DNA from 4 places in the Ureibacillus thermophilus genome. Region 1 is predicted to be linked to each of the others. Evidence: predicted binding sites of a transcription regulator. Region 1 holds the regulator's gene; each other region holds the start of a gene.
What was found. The regulator LexA, encoded in region 1, represses DNA repair genes until DNA is damaged. The targets are predictions, from matches to a motif close to CGAACATATGTTCG.
Positions count from the first base shown of each region.

Region 2: DKZ56_RS04360 (Y-family DNA polymerase) is a predicted target of LexA. The motif match lies at 1,209-1,222, and genes of this name have one in related genera.
Region 3: parE (DNA topoisomerase IV subunit B) is a predicted target of LexA. The motif match lies at 1,702-1,715, and genes of this name have one in related genera.
Region 4: uvrB (excinuclease ABC subunit UvrB) is a predicted target of LexA. The motif match lies at 1,760-1,773, and genes of this name have one in related genera.

Region 1 is NZ_CP036528.1:1,538,314-1,541,520, forward strand. It holds gene DKZ56_RS07605 (prepilin peptidase) at 1-543, shown strand, start outside; gene DKZ56_RS07610 (gamma-glutamyl-gamma-aminobutyrate hydrolase family protein) at 748-1,452, shown strand; gene lexA (transcriptional repressor LexA) at 1,499-2,116, opposite strand; gene yneA (cell division suppressor protein YneA) at 2,286-2,621, shown strand; gene DKZ56_RS07625 (YneB family resolvase-like protein) at 2,611-3,207, shown strand, end outside.
Region 2 is NZ_CP036528.1:883,185-886,391, forward strand. It holds gene DKZ56_RS04350 (MerR family transcriptional regulator) at 1-586, shown strand, start outside; gene DKZ56_RS04355 (hypothetical protein) at 649-1,062, shown strand; gene DKZ56_RS04360 (Y-family DNA polymerase) at 1,253-2,551, shown strand; gene DKZ56_RS04365 (YolD-like family protein) at 2,583-2,903, shown strand; gene DKZ56_RS04370 (NAD-dependent epimerase/dehydratase family protein) at 3,024-3,207, shown strand, end outside.
Region 3 is NZ_CP036528.1:2,085,233-2,088,439, reverse strand. It holds gene parE (DNA topoisomerase IV subunit B) at 1-1,683, opposite strand, end outside; gene plsY (glycerol-3-phosphate 1-O-acyltransferase PlsY) at 2,055-2,657, shown strand; gene DKZ56_RS10325 (HesB/YadR/YfhF family protein) at 2,686-2,976, shown strand; gene DKZ56_RS10320 (hypothetical protein) at 3,201-3,207, opposite strand, start outside.
Region 4 is NZ_CP036528.1:1,150,811-1,154,017, forward strand. It holds gene DKZ56_RS05670 (YhjD family protein) at 294-677, shown strand; gene DKZ56_RS05675 (competence protein ComK) at 657-1,163, opposite strand; gene DKZ56_RS05680 (IDEAL domain-containing protein) at 1,441-1,680, shown strand; gene uvrB (excinuclease ABC subunit UvrB) at 1,844-3,207, shown strand, end outside.

The DNA of each region.
Region 1 (3,207 bases):
AAAATTTCCCCCATTTACATCATAACAGAACTTATAGCAGGTTTGCTTTTTGTATGGAGTTATCACCAATTAGGATTTTCCATTGAATTGTTTGTTGCGTTATTCTTCTTTTCATTGCTGCTGATTATTGTCGTATCGGATCTTCAATATATGTTAATTCCGGATAAAGTGCTTCTTTTCTTTTTGCCATTCCTGCTTATCGGACGCATTGCTTCCCCCCTTGAGCCATGGTGGGATGCGCTGCTTGGTGGTGTTGTAGGCTTTGCCATTTTATTTGTAATTGCAGTGATTTCAAAAGGCGGCATGGGAGGCGGAGATATTAAGTTGTTTTTCTTGATTGGTTTGGTGCTGGGAACGGTGAAAACATTGCTTACATTGTTTGTAGCCAGCGTCATCGGCATGATCATTGGCATCATCGTATTAAAAGTTCGAAAGCAAGGCCGAAAAACACCGGTTCCCTTTGGTCCATCCATCGCCATCGCCAGCTGCATAGTTTATTTTTATGGAGATTCTATAATCGATTGGTATTGGAATTTATTTTGAAGAGTAGCCGCTTAAGTTATAAAAGGCGTTTGTGGGGATAAATTGTTCATTTGCGCGAATCGATTGGCCATTCGCGCAGATAACGGTTTTATTCGTATACAAACGCTATTTTTTGTAATATTTTTCCATTTTTATGAAGGCATAGAAAACGGTTCTATCTTATATTGAATTATTATAATATAAAAAATTCGAGGGGGGATGTTTATGAAACCAATGATTGGCGTCACATTGGATTGGGAAAAAGGGGTTTATCAAATAAATGAAACATATATCAAGGCAATCATAGAAGCTGGTGGGATTCCAGTATGTCTTCCATATGTTGAGGAGGAAGACGGAGATAAAATCATCCAAGCTATTGATGGTCTGCTTTTGACCGGTGGTGGAGATATTCATCCATTTTTCTTTCGGGAGGAGCCTAAGCCTAAATTAGGAAGAGTCATTACTAAGCGGGATGAGCGGGAAATTCAATGGACAAAATTGGCCCTTCAACGCAACATTCCAATCCTTGGCATTTGCCGCGGTTTGCAAATTTTAAATGTTGCGTTGGGCGGAACGATTTACCAAGATATATATGCTGAATATAAAGGTGAACTATTATTACATACGCAAACTTGCCAACGCAATGAAGCGTCCCATTTCGTTACCCTTCAGGAAAACAGCAAATTGAAGCAAATCTTAAAAGCGGCGAAAATTCAGGTAAACTCCTTCCATCACCAAGCCATCAATGAAGTGGCGAACGACTTGGAAGTTGTTGGAACAGCAAGCGATGGTATTATCGAAGCTGTTGAACATAAAACTTCACCGTTTTGCATTGGTGTACAATGGCATCCAGAAGCGTTTGCGATTGAAGGAATAGAACAATCAAAAACTTTATTTCAAGCCTTTATAGAGGCTTGCAAAAATGCATAAAGAAGAAAACTCGCATTCCAAGAAAGAGATTGCGAGTTTTTTTATGTTAAGGCAATTTTCGATATAGACCGACTACGATTCCTAAAATGGTAACATTATCTACAATGATTGGATCCATAGAAGGATTTTCAGGCTGCAAGCGGAAATAGCCTTTTTCTTTATAAAAGCGTTTCACGGTTGCTTCATTTTCATCAGTCATTGCAACCACAATATCCCCATTGTTCGCTGTGGCCGTTTGTTTCACAATGACATAATCCCCATCTAAAATACCCGCTTCAATCATAGAGTCTCCCATTACTTCCAACATAAATAGCTGATCATCACTCGTTCCGTATGTAGCAGGCAATGGGAAATATTCTTCAATGTTTTCAATGGCAGTGATCGGATTGCCGGCAGTGACCTTACCCACCAACGGTACATGCACGACAGGTTGTTTTTGAGGTTCATCTTCGCCATCCAATATTTCAATTGCTCGCGGTTTGGTTGGGTCTCTCCGAATATAGCCTTTTTGTTCTAAGCGCGTTAGGTGACCATGTACGGTTGAGCTAGAGGCAAGCCCAACTGCCTCACCTATTTCGCGGACGGATGGCGGATACCCTTTTTCCCGAACCTCCTTTTTAATAAATTCTAATATATCTTTTTGCCTTTTAGACAGCTTTTCCATTGTGGTCACCTCTGAAGTGAAATGTTTTACATATTTTACATATAGTATAGCAATGAATTCGCTAGAATGCAAACACAAGTTCGAAAAAAACTCTTGACAAAAAACGTACGTTCGTCTTATATTAAGAACAGATATTCGGAACAAATATTCGGGGAAGGGGAATACTTGTATGGGCTTGTTGCAAAGGAAGCATTATATAAAAATTTTATTTATTGTTTCTCTATTAATAATTGCTTATATTTTTATTACAGATGAAGACTTTTCCTACGAACAAATTACGATACAAGAAGGGGACACCCTTTGGACATTAGCCGATCGCTATAAGGGCGATATGACGAAAGAGCAATGGATACGTTTAGTAACAGCAGAAAACAATTTGAATGGTAATCATATCATTGCGGGGGATACATTAATCATACCCATTCCGAAAAATGCGATTTATATTGCAGTGAATGAAGAAGAAATTCAATCCATAAAGGTAGCGAGAAATGATTATGAAAAATAATAAAGCAGTGATTTACACAAGGGTCAGTACAGAAAAAGCAGAGCAGGAAACGTCCTTAGAACGGCAAAAAGAGGAGCTTTCCCGCTATGCCAAAAGTTTAGGATTTCAAGTAGTCCATATTTTTGAAGATTGCCACAGCGGTTATGATGTAGAGCGGGAAGGATTGCTCGAGATGTTGGATTATATTTCAGAATTTAAAATTCCAGCCGTCTTTGTGCAAGATGAAACCCGTTTAGGACGCGGACATGCCCGTGTTGCGGTGTTGCATTTATTAAAAAAATATGAAACTGAAGTATATTCTCTCAATGATGCAGGTCCTTTAACATTAAATGAAATGGATGATATGCTGTTACAAATCTTAGCAATTGTCGAAGAGTACCAGCGCAAAATTCATAATGCAAAAATTAAACGGGGCATGCGCCGAGCTGTGGAAAACGGATATCGGCCTGAACGAAATTTTAAAAATAAACATAGACGAGAAGGACGGGAACGAATCGAAGTACCCATTGAAGAAATTGTCAAGTTGCGGGATAAAGGGCTGACATTCCAAGAAATTGCTTCCACTTTAAGAGGGTTGGGATATGAT
Region 2 (3,207 bases), 660 kb from region 1:
TCAATTGAATGAAGAATATTTGTTGTCTGAAGAAAATCATCAAGAGTTAAAACAGTGGGTTAATCGGCTATCATTGATGGAATTTCCTATAAATGATGAGGAATTTGGAAAACTAATAATTGAACTAGAGCAATGGTATTACAAAATTGGTGGTAAAAATTTGAAAATTTATTATAATGAAAATTATTTGCTGACACCGAAAGAGGCAGCAAATATGCTTAGCGTATCTACCGTAACAATTCATAAGTACATGAAACAGGGACTCGAGAACTTGGAGACACGTTCCCATCGAAAAATTCCGAAACACGCGGTTCTGTTATGGAAAGATTCGAAATATTGTATTTTGATGCAAAGGATTTATCATGAGAAAAAATTGCGAAATCAAACGCCGGAAGACCGTATTAAAGAGGCTAAACATGAATTGCTAGACTTGCAATTAAAGTACGGTGTGGACACTCTTGAACAGGCGTGGAAGCTAGTGGATGAAGAGAAGATGGACATCTCTGAATATTATGAATGGGAAGCTCTAGAAGATGAACTACGGGAGTTAGAGGGAAAACTCAAAGGGAAGGGAATCCGTGAGTAAAACACATAGAGATGTAAATGAACTGCTGAAATCGGCAGACATTCATCAAATGATGAATAAGTATGGTCATCTTCTTGAGTTTTATCCAAAAATTGCTGAAAGGGATTCAATTTTTCCGAAATACAAAAGAACATCCAATTTATTATCTGTTTTATTTCCACTGTGTTCATGGCATTACAGGATTGTATGCTATGGAGCGATATAATGAAGAAGGCTGTGTCTGGAAGTATTCCTATGAATGGAAAATTATTTATCCGAAAAAAGGAAAACATTTAAAACATATATCGGCATGGGGAAATGAACTTCATGAAGATGAAGAAACAAGGAAAGAATTCATTGTTGCATTTACTCCACATCATCATCACATTCCGGGATACCGAAGAGCGAGAAAAGAAAATTGGGATGTTTGGACATTGGAAGAGACATTTGAATTTGTTGCTTATTACATTCAGTCTGGAAAAGAATATAAACCTTGAAAATACATCTAAAGGAATTTGTTCTTTAGGTGTATTTTATTTTTCTCTAATTTTTAGAAACCTATGTCGGATAGAGCATTTTCCACCACGTAATTCCCAAATTCCCCCACTTGTCGTTTCAATCATCTCATTCTAAAATAAAGAATAGAACGTATGTTCCTTTCATACAATGTAAACAGGGGTGGTTCATATGAGGGTAACGGAACTGAATTACACGAACTTTAGCCCCGAAAAATTGCATCGCCTTCTTCCGTATCGTTCGATTATGTGCATTGATATGCGCTGCTTTTATGCCAGCTGCATGGCGATGCTTCACAATTTAGATCCAATGAAAGTGCCGATTGCCGTTGTAGGAAACTTTGAGCAAAAGGGCAGCATCGTGCTTGCCGCCTCGCCACCGATGAAAAAACGTTTTGGCATCAAGACGGGTTCGCGCCTGTATGAAATCCCGAAACATCCCGATATTCGGCTGTTTGAACCGAAAATGGAGTTTTTTGTGCGGATGTCCATGGAGATTACCAATTTAATCAACCAATTCGTACCGAAAGAAGCGATTCATGTCTACAGTGTGGATGAAAGTTTCGTGGACTTGACGGGCACTGAAAAATTTTGGGGGCCGCCGGAAAGAACGGCAAAGTACATTCAAGACAGCATCTACCGACAATTTCAAATTCCAAGTGCGGTAGGGATAGGGCCCAATATGCTGATGGCAAAACTCGCCCTTGATTTAGAAGCAAAGAAAACAGACTTTGCCAAGTGGACTTACGAAGATGTGCCGAAAAAATTGTGGCCTGTTGAACCACTTTCGGAAATGTGGGGCATCGGCCGCCGCACAGAACGTACGTTGAATCACATGGGCATTTTTAAAGTAGGGGATTTAGCCCATGCAGATTTAGGGCTGCTTGAAAAACGCTTTGGTATTTTAGGCAATCAACTATACTACCACGCGTGGGGAATTGATTTATCTCCCCTTGGCGCACCTCTTGTAGAAGGGCAGATCAGCTTTGGCAAAGGGCAAGTGCTGATGAGGGATTATCGCACGCGCAGCGAAATCCTCGCCGTCATTTTAGAAATGTGTGAAGATGTGGCACGCCGGGCAAGAGAAGCCTATCAAGCAGGGAGAACCATTTCCCTCGGTGTAAGCTACAGCAAAGATGCTTTTGGAGGAGGTTTCCATCATGCCCGAACGATGGATGAACCGACGAATGATACGATGAAAATATATGAAGTATGCAGGGAACTGTTTGATGAACATTATGCAGAACGTCCGGTAAGGCAAATTGCCATCAGCCTTTCGAAATTGGAAACAGAACGCTCGATGCAATTAAGTTTTTTCGACCAGCAAAAATGGAAAAGGAGAAAACTCGGCGCCGCGATGGATGCTTTGCGCTCCAAATGGGGGCCGACTGCTGTGCTTCGAGCCGTTTCTTATACGGAGGCAGGAACGGCGCTTGAGAGGGCGCAACTTTTGGGCGGCCATAAAAAATAAAAAGGTGCTGCTTTGTATAGAGGTGAGAAAGATGATTCGAGACCGTGGAAATATTAAATGGAATGCAATGATGCTCCCGGAACACGTGAAAATGCTCCGGGAATGGAGAGAAAAAGATGAGCGCGAAGAAAAGCCGGTTTTGGATGAATGGGCGCTGCAAGATTTGAACGAGCAGCTTCTTATTGCCTATCAAAATCACTATGAAGTCGAATTAAAAATTTGGAAAAAGGACCGCACTTCTAAAGAGACAGGAAAGATTGCCGTCCTTGATAATAAACGGCGCATTTGCATATTGGAAGACGGCCGCTCTTTTCCTTTTGAATCCATCTATGGCGCTACCATTTTGGAATGAAAATGCCCCCCTTCTCTAGTCGAACCAATAGCCTACTAGAAAGCACTGGCATATAAATAGTTTACAACATACTCTATATTGCTCGCGAAGTAGGTTTGAATTCATCAGAGGAGGGGCGAGATGAAAAGAATCCTTGTCACTGGTGCGCTTGGACAGATTGGTTCAGAATTGGTGAGAAAACTCCGATTTGAGTATGGAAAAGACAATGTATTGGCAACGGATATTCGGGAAGATAAAAATCATGACGGTCCCTTTGAAGTATTGGATGTGCTCGATGCATTAAAAATGTACGAAGTGGCGAAAA
Region 3 (3,207 bases), 550 kb from region 1:
TTCTCGCTCAGTCCAAGCATATTCTACAATTTCGTTTCTGCCGCTTCCTTTTGACACTTTATACAAAGGTGGCAATGCTAAATATACTTTTCCCGCCTCAATTAATGGCCGCATATAGCGATAGAAAAATGTGAGTAGCAAAACTTGGATATGGGCACCGTCTGTATCTGCATCGGTCATAATAATAATTTTATCGTAGGCGGCATCTTCTAAATTAAAGTCAGGGCCAACGCCGGCGCCGATTGTATGAATAATCGTCGCAATCTCTTCATTTTTCATAATATCTGTAAGTTTTGCTTTTTCAGTGTTGATCACTTTTCCACGAAGCGGTAAGATGGCTTGGAATGTGCGGTCTCGCCCTTGTTTTGCTGATCCTCCAGCTGAATCCCCTTCGACAAGGAATAATTCATTCTTTTTCGGATTGCGGGATTGGGCAGGGGTTAATTTACCCGAAAGAATTGTTTTTTCTTTTTTGCCCTTTTTGCCGCTGCGCGCTTCTTCTCTAGCTTTTCTCGCCGCTTCCCGCGCTTGCTGAGCACGTATCGCTTTCCGTACTAGGGTTGCGGATAATTCTGCATTTTCTTCTAAAATATAGAGCAATTTTTCTGATAAAACCGCTTCCACCGCTGTACGAGCTTCCGGTGTTCCGAGTTTACTTTTTGTCTGCCCTTCAAATTGCAGCAAATTTTCCGGAATGCGAACGGAAATAACAGCAGATAAACCTTCTCGAATGTCCGTTCCTTCCAGATTTTTATCTTTTTCTTTTAACAGCCCGACTTTGCGGGCATATTCATTAAAAATTCGAGTTAATGCCGTTTTGGCGCCAGTTTCATGGGTTCCTCCATCACGGGTGCGTACATTGTTGACGAAGGATAAAATCGTTTCAGCATAACCATCATTAAATTGAAAAGCAAATTCCACTTCTATTTCATCATGAATCCCTTCCACATACTTCACAGGATGCATGACATCTTTTTCTTCGTTTAAATATTCTACAAATGCTTGAATGCCACTTTCATAATGAAAGATTTCGTGCTTTCCTTCTTCCCGTTCATCAATTAACTCCACTTTCAATCCTTTTAGTAAAAAGGCCGATTCCTGCAAACGTTCAGCTAATGTATCATAATTGAATTTTGTTGTGGAGAAAATCGTATCATCCGGCAAGAAGTGAACGAGCGTTCCTGTTTCTTTTGTATCACCAATGATTTCAAGGGTCGTTACAGGCTTCCCGCCATTTTCAAAACGTTGTCGGTGGATTTTTCCATCTCGATAAATCGTAACTTCTAGAAATTTTGAAAGGGCATTTACAACGGAAGAACCTACTCCATGGAGTCCACCGCTCGTTTTATAGCCCCCTTGACCAAATTTCCCTCCTGCATGAAGTACGGTAAAAATAATTTCAGGAGTCGGTTTGCCTAATTTATGCATCCCTGTTGGCATTCCACGACCAAAATCCCGAACGCTTACCGAATTATCTTGATGAATTTTTACAATGATATGTGAACCAAATCCAGCGAGAGCTTCATCCACTGCATTATCAACAATTTCATAAACTAAGTGGTGAAGTCCCCGGCTGTCAGTGGAACCAATATACATTCCTGGACGTTTCCGTACAGCTTCCAATCCTTCTAAAACTTGAATGGCATCCGCATCATATTTGAGTTCAGTTTGATTGATTGCCAAATAAAATCCCTCCAAATACAAACATCCGTTCTGTATCACTAATCGTACTGAGAAGTTGGACTTCTGTCAATATCTTGTACGAAAGCGTATCTTTATCATTTTAACAAATCCTTTCAAATAAAAAAGGAATATTTTTTCGTATTTCCTAAAATGAATCGAAGGAAATGTTATTTATTTTACGTACTGCACCATATATAATAAATAAAACATTTCTTTCATTCCCGATGATCAATTCAATTTCCTTCTTTACCATCACAATTCTTTACAAAAATTTTTGATGAAGATGAAAAGAAGAAAATACTCTTTCTCAAATGTGAGAAAAAGTGTAAAATGATTATCGCTATAAAGTACAAATTGAAAGGAATCATGATATGATTAATATGATTGCAATACTTTGTGCGTATTTAATCGGTTCGATTCCATCTGGTTTATGGATTGGAAAACTTTTTTATAAAACAGACATCCGCGAACATGGCAGCGGAAATTTAGGGGCAACCAATACATTCAGGGTGCTTGGAAAAAAAGCAGGAATTGTGGTAACGATTTTGGATATCTTAAAAGGTACCATTGCCACACTTCTTCCGACTTTTGCTTATTTCAGTGATGTGACAGTACATCCGCTTATTTTGGGTGCCATCGCAGCCGTTGGACATATGTTTCCGATTTTTGCAGGTTTCCGAGGTGGAAAAGCCGTTGCCACTTCCGGCGGAGTATTGCTCGGATATTCTTGGCCATTTTTCATTTTTCTTGTCATTGGATTTTTAATTTTGTTAAAAATCACAAAAATCGTCAGCTTATCTTCCATGCTTATTTCTGTAATTGCTGTTATTTATAGTATTATTTATTGGATAGCAACAGGCGATTATGCATTATTTATACTGGTTGTAATTTTAGCAACATTCATTATTTATAGACATCGTTCTAATATACAACGCATTAAAGAAGGTACAGAACCTAAAGTAAAGTGGCTCTAAATTTTATTGAAAGGAATGGAACGGGGAAATGAAAATCGTCATTTCAGATGAAGCGCTCTCATGGTTTAAGGCAGAAATGGATGCAACAGCAGGTGACTATATTCGTTTTTTTGCTCGATATGGCGGCTCTTCCCCATTTCACGAAGCCTTTTCCCTTGGGTTGAACCGAGAAAAACCTCATGACATCGGTGTAGAAACAGTGATAGATGGCATTCATTTTTATATCGAAAAAGATGATGAATGGTTTTTCAATGGGCATGATTTATATGTTTCCATTGATCCAAACACTGAAGAACTAAAATATAGCTATCAAAAATAAAGGGGCTGTTCAGAAAGTCGAACACTTTCTGAACAGCCTTACTTCTTATAGGAATATTCTCTTAAAAACTTCGCTCCTGCGGTGGTCACAAAACGCGCCTCCTGGTCCGCAATTTATCTGCGGCAAAAACTCTAGCGACAGCCGCAATTTATCTGCGGCGAAAGCATGTGCGACAGCCGCAAAGGGGGCGTCTTGAAATGACTTTTCAGATGCCCCCTTTGCATTTAAAAT
Region 4 (3,207 bases), 390 kb from region 1:
ACACTTATCCATACTAAAAGAAGTTACTTCACCCTGCCCGAAATTTCTTTTTATCCACAATTTGAAACCGTATTGAACCAAACGATTCTCATAATCTTTCAATAGAAAAAGGCTGTTTGAGAAATTGATAAAATTGCTCAAACAGCCATTTATTAAATTTGACACCCTCTTTTATGTACTTCATTCCTGCCCTAGCAATTGTTTAACACATCATTGCATTTTTTATAAAAGATGTTTTATAATAAGAATAGAACATTTGTTCCTATCTAAAGATTTCACTAGGAGGAATTTTTATGGCGCACATTCCGATTGAAGCTGTGCCGTATTTAGAATCAGCCATTTATTTGCCAATGCTGCTCATTGTTCTAGAAAAAGACTATGAGCTTATTGAAAAAGGGCCATTTAAGCTAAAGCGGCCATATGTCCACTTAATTGAAGAGGCAAAAAAGTTAGCTGAAAATGATTTGCAAAATACGAAATCCTATTTAAGAAAACATTCCTTGAAAGTTGTCCAAGGAGAAAGAGATGAATTATTTACTGAATATCATTTTTATTACCAGCAAATTTTTGAAGTTAGAAGATATTCCAACATCCGTTTGCGAAATCGTGTTGAAGAATTGTTGGATAGTTATTTAACAAGAGCGTTGAAAGCCCATTCAGTTTTTCAGAAACCCTAATTCCCGATGAATGGCTTCACGCTGCTTTAAAGCATATTTTAGAAGCATTGTAGCGCATACGTATTGTGTGCAAAAAGCTGTGTAATGGATTGGCAATTTGAATTCAACGTCATTTTTTAAAATGATCATCGTGCTGTCTTCGCATTTTTGGATGTTTATAATCGCATGTTGTGCAATCCAAATATTTTTGGAAGAAGAGGGTGATAAGATTGGCAAAAAGACATATGGCTGATCATAAGATAAGACGATTGGAACTTTGTGTTTCCCTTTTCCCAAAAACATTTTTGAAAAATCTGTTGCTGCTTTGTAAGAAGAGCCTAATTTTTTTAAAGTCTCATCCAAAAGTTTTAGAGGCTTTCTTTTAATGCAGAAAGTATCAAATTTGTCATAGACGCGTGAGTAAGCTTTTCCATCACACTCAATTGGTTCTATGACATATGTGTTTGGGGTAATGTAATACCAATCGAATTTCTTTAATTCATCCATAATTTTCACCCTTTCTTAAAAATTGGAAATTTAGTAGTCTTAATATCATAATAATAAGAATAAAATAGAAAATCAATACAAAATTTAGAAAATATTGAATTAACTGAAAAAAGGATTTTGAGCTCATTTTTTTGTTCAAAATCAAATTTTCAGCTCTCTTAAAACTAAATAAAGTAAAAAAATCTAAAATTATACTGCAAGAGTTTTATTTTTCTAAAAATATTGAAAATTCACCGCCGATTTTTTATAATAGAAAAAAGGAATCGGGGTGATATCGATGGATAAAAACAATTATTACGCAAACTTCTCTAGTGCGGCAGGTTCCAATCCAACAGTGAACGATTCTGAAAAATTGTTGAATGAAATTTACGTAGATTTATTCTTGAACCGATTACAAAGAATTTACCGGATTGAACAATTAAAGGATTTCATCGATCAGGCGTTGGATGAAAGAAATGAAGAAGCTTTTTATAAATATGCGAAAGAATTAAATGAATTGCAGGAGTCATTGAACTGAGCACCAATATCCATTGAGAAAAACCGCCTTTTGCACAGGTTTTATTGTGGAAAAAGGCGGTATTTTCATGTCTGGTTTCAGAATATACGTTCGCAAAATGAATGATATTTACTATTGGATATGTTAAAATATTTTTACGATATATTGGGAAAGGACGAGGAATATGGCTGATACTTTTGAATTGCATGCTCCGTATAAACCAAGCGGCGATCAGCCCAAAGCGATTGCACAACTTGTTCAAGGTATACGAGAAGGCAAAAAGCATCAAACATTGCTTGGAGCGACAGGAACAGGAAAAACATTCACCATTTCCAACGTCATTAAAGAAGTAAATAAACCGACGTTGGTCATTGCTCATAACAAGACGCTTGCTGGTCAATTATACAGCGAATTTAAACAGTTTTTTCCAAATAATGCGGTGGAATATTTTGTAAGCTATTACGATTATTATCAACCGGAAGCGTATGTGCCGCAATCGGATACATACATCGAAAAGGATGCCAGCATCAACGACGAAATCGATAAATTGCGCCACTCCGCCACAAGCGCCTTGTTTGAAAGAAGAGATGTCATCATTGTGGCATCTGTTTCCTGCATTTATGGTTTAGGGGATCCGGATGAATACCGCGAAATGGTGGTGTCTATCCGAAAAGGTATGGAAATTGAGCGAAATCAGTTGCTTCGCCGATTAGTGGACATCCAATATGAAAGAAATGATGTGAACTTCCAGCGGGGAACGTTCCGAGTGCGCGGCGATGTGGTAGAAATTTTCCCTGCTTCCCGGGATGAACATTGCATACGCGTTGAATTTTTCGGTGATGAAGTGGACCGCATTCGGGAAGTAGATGCATTGACTGGAGAAATCATTGGTGATCGAAATCATGTGGCTATTTATCCAGCTTCCCACTTCGTTACAAGAGAAGACAAAATGAAAAAAGCCATTGAAAATATCGAGAAAGAACTGGAAGAGCAGCTTGAAAAATTTCGGGCAGAAGGAAAGCTTTTGGAAGCGCAGCGGTTGGAACAGCGCACAAAGTACGACTTGGAAATGATGAGGGAAATGGGCTATTGCTCTGGCATCGAAAACTATTCCCGCCATTTGACATTGCGTGAGCCAGGGGCAACGCCTTATACATTACTTGACTATTTCCCAGATGATTTTTTAATGGTCATTGATGAAAGCCACGTTACATTGCCGCAAATTCGGGGCATGTATAACGGCGACCAAGCTCGAAAACAAGTGCTTGTGGACTATGGTTTCCGCTTGCCTTCAGCACTTGATAACCGGCCATTGAAATTTGAAGAGTTTGAACAGCATATTCATCAAGCCATCTATGTATCTGCTACACCGGGTCCATACGAGAAAGAACATTGTCCGGAAATGATTGAACAAATTATCCGCCCAACAGGACTTCTTGATCCAACAGTGGATGTGCGCCCAATTGAAGGACAAATTGATGATTTGGTGGATGCAATTCAAAAACGGACGAAGAAAAATGAACGGGTGCTTGTCACAACATTGACGAA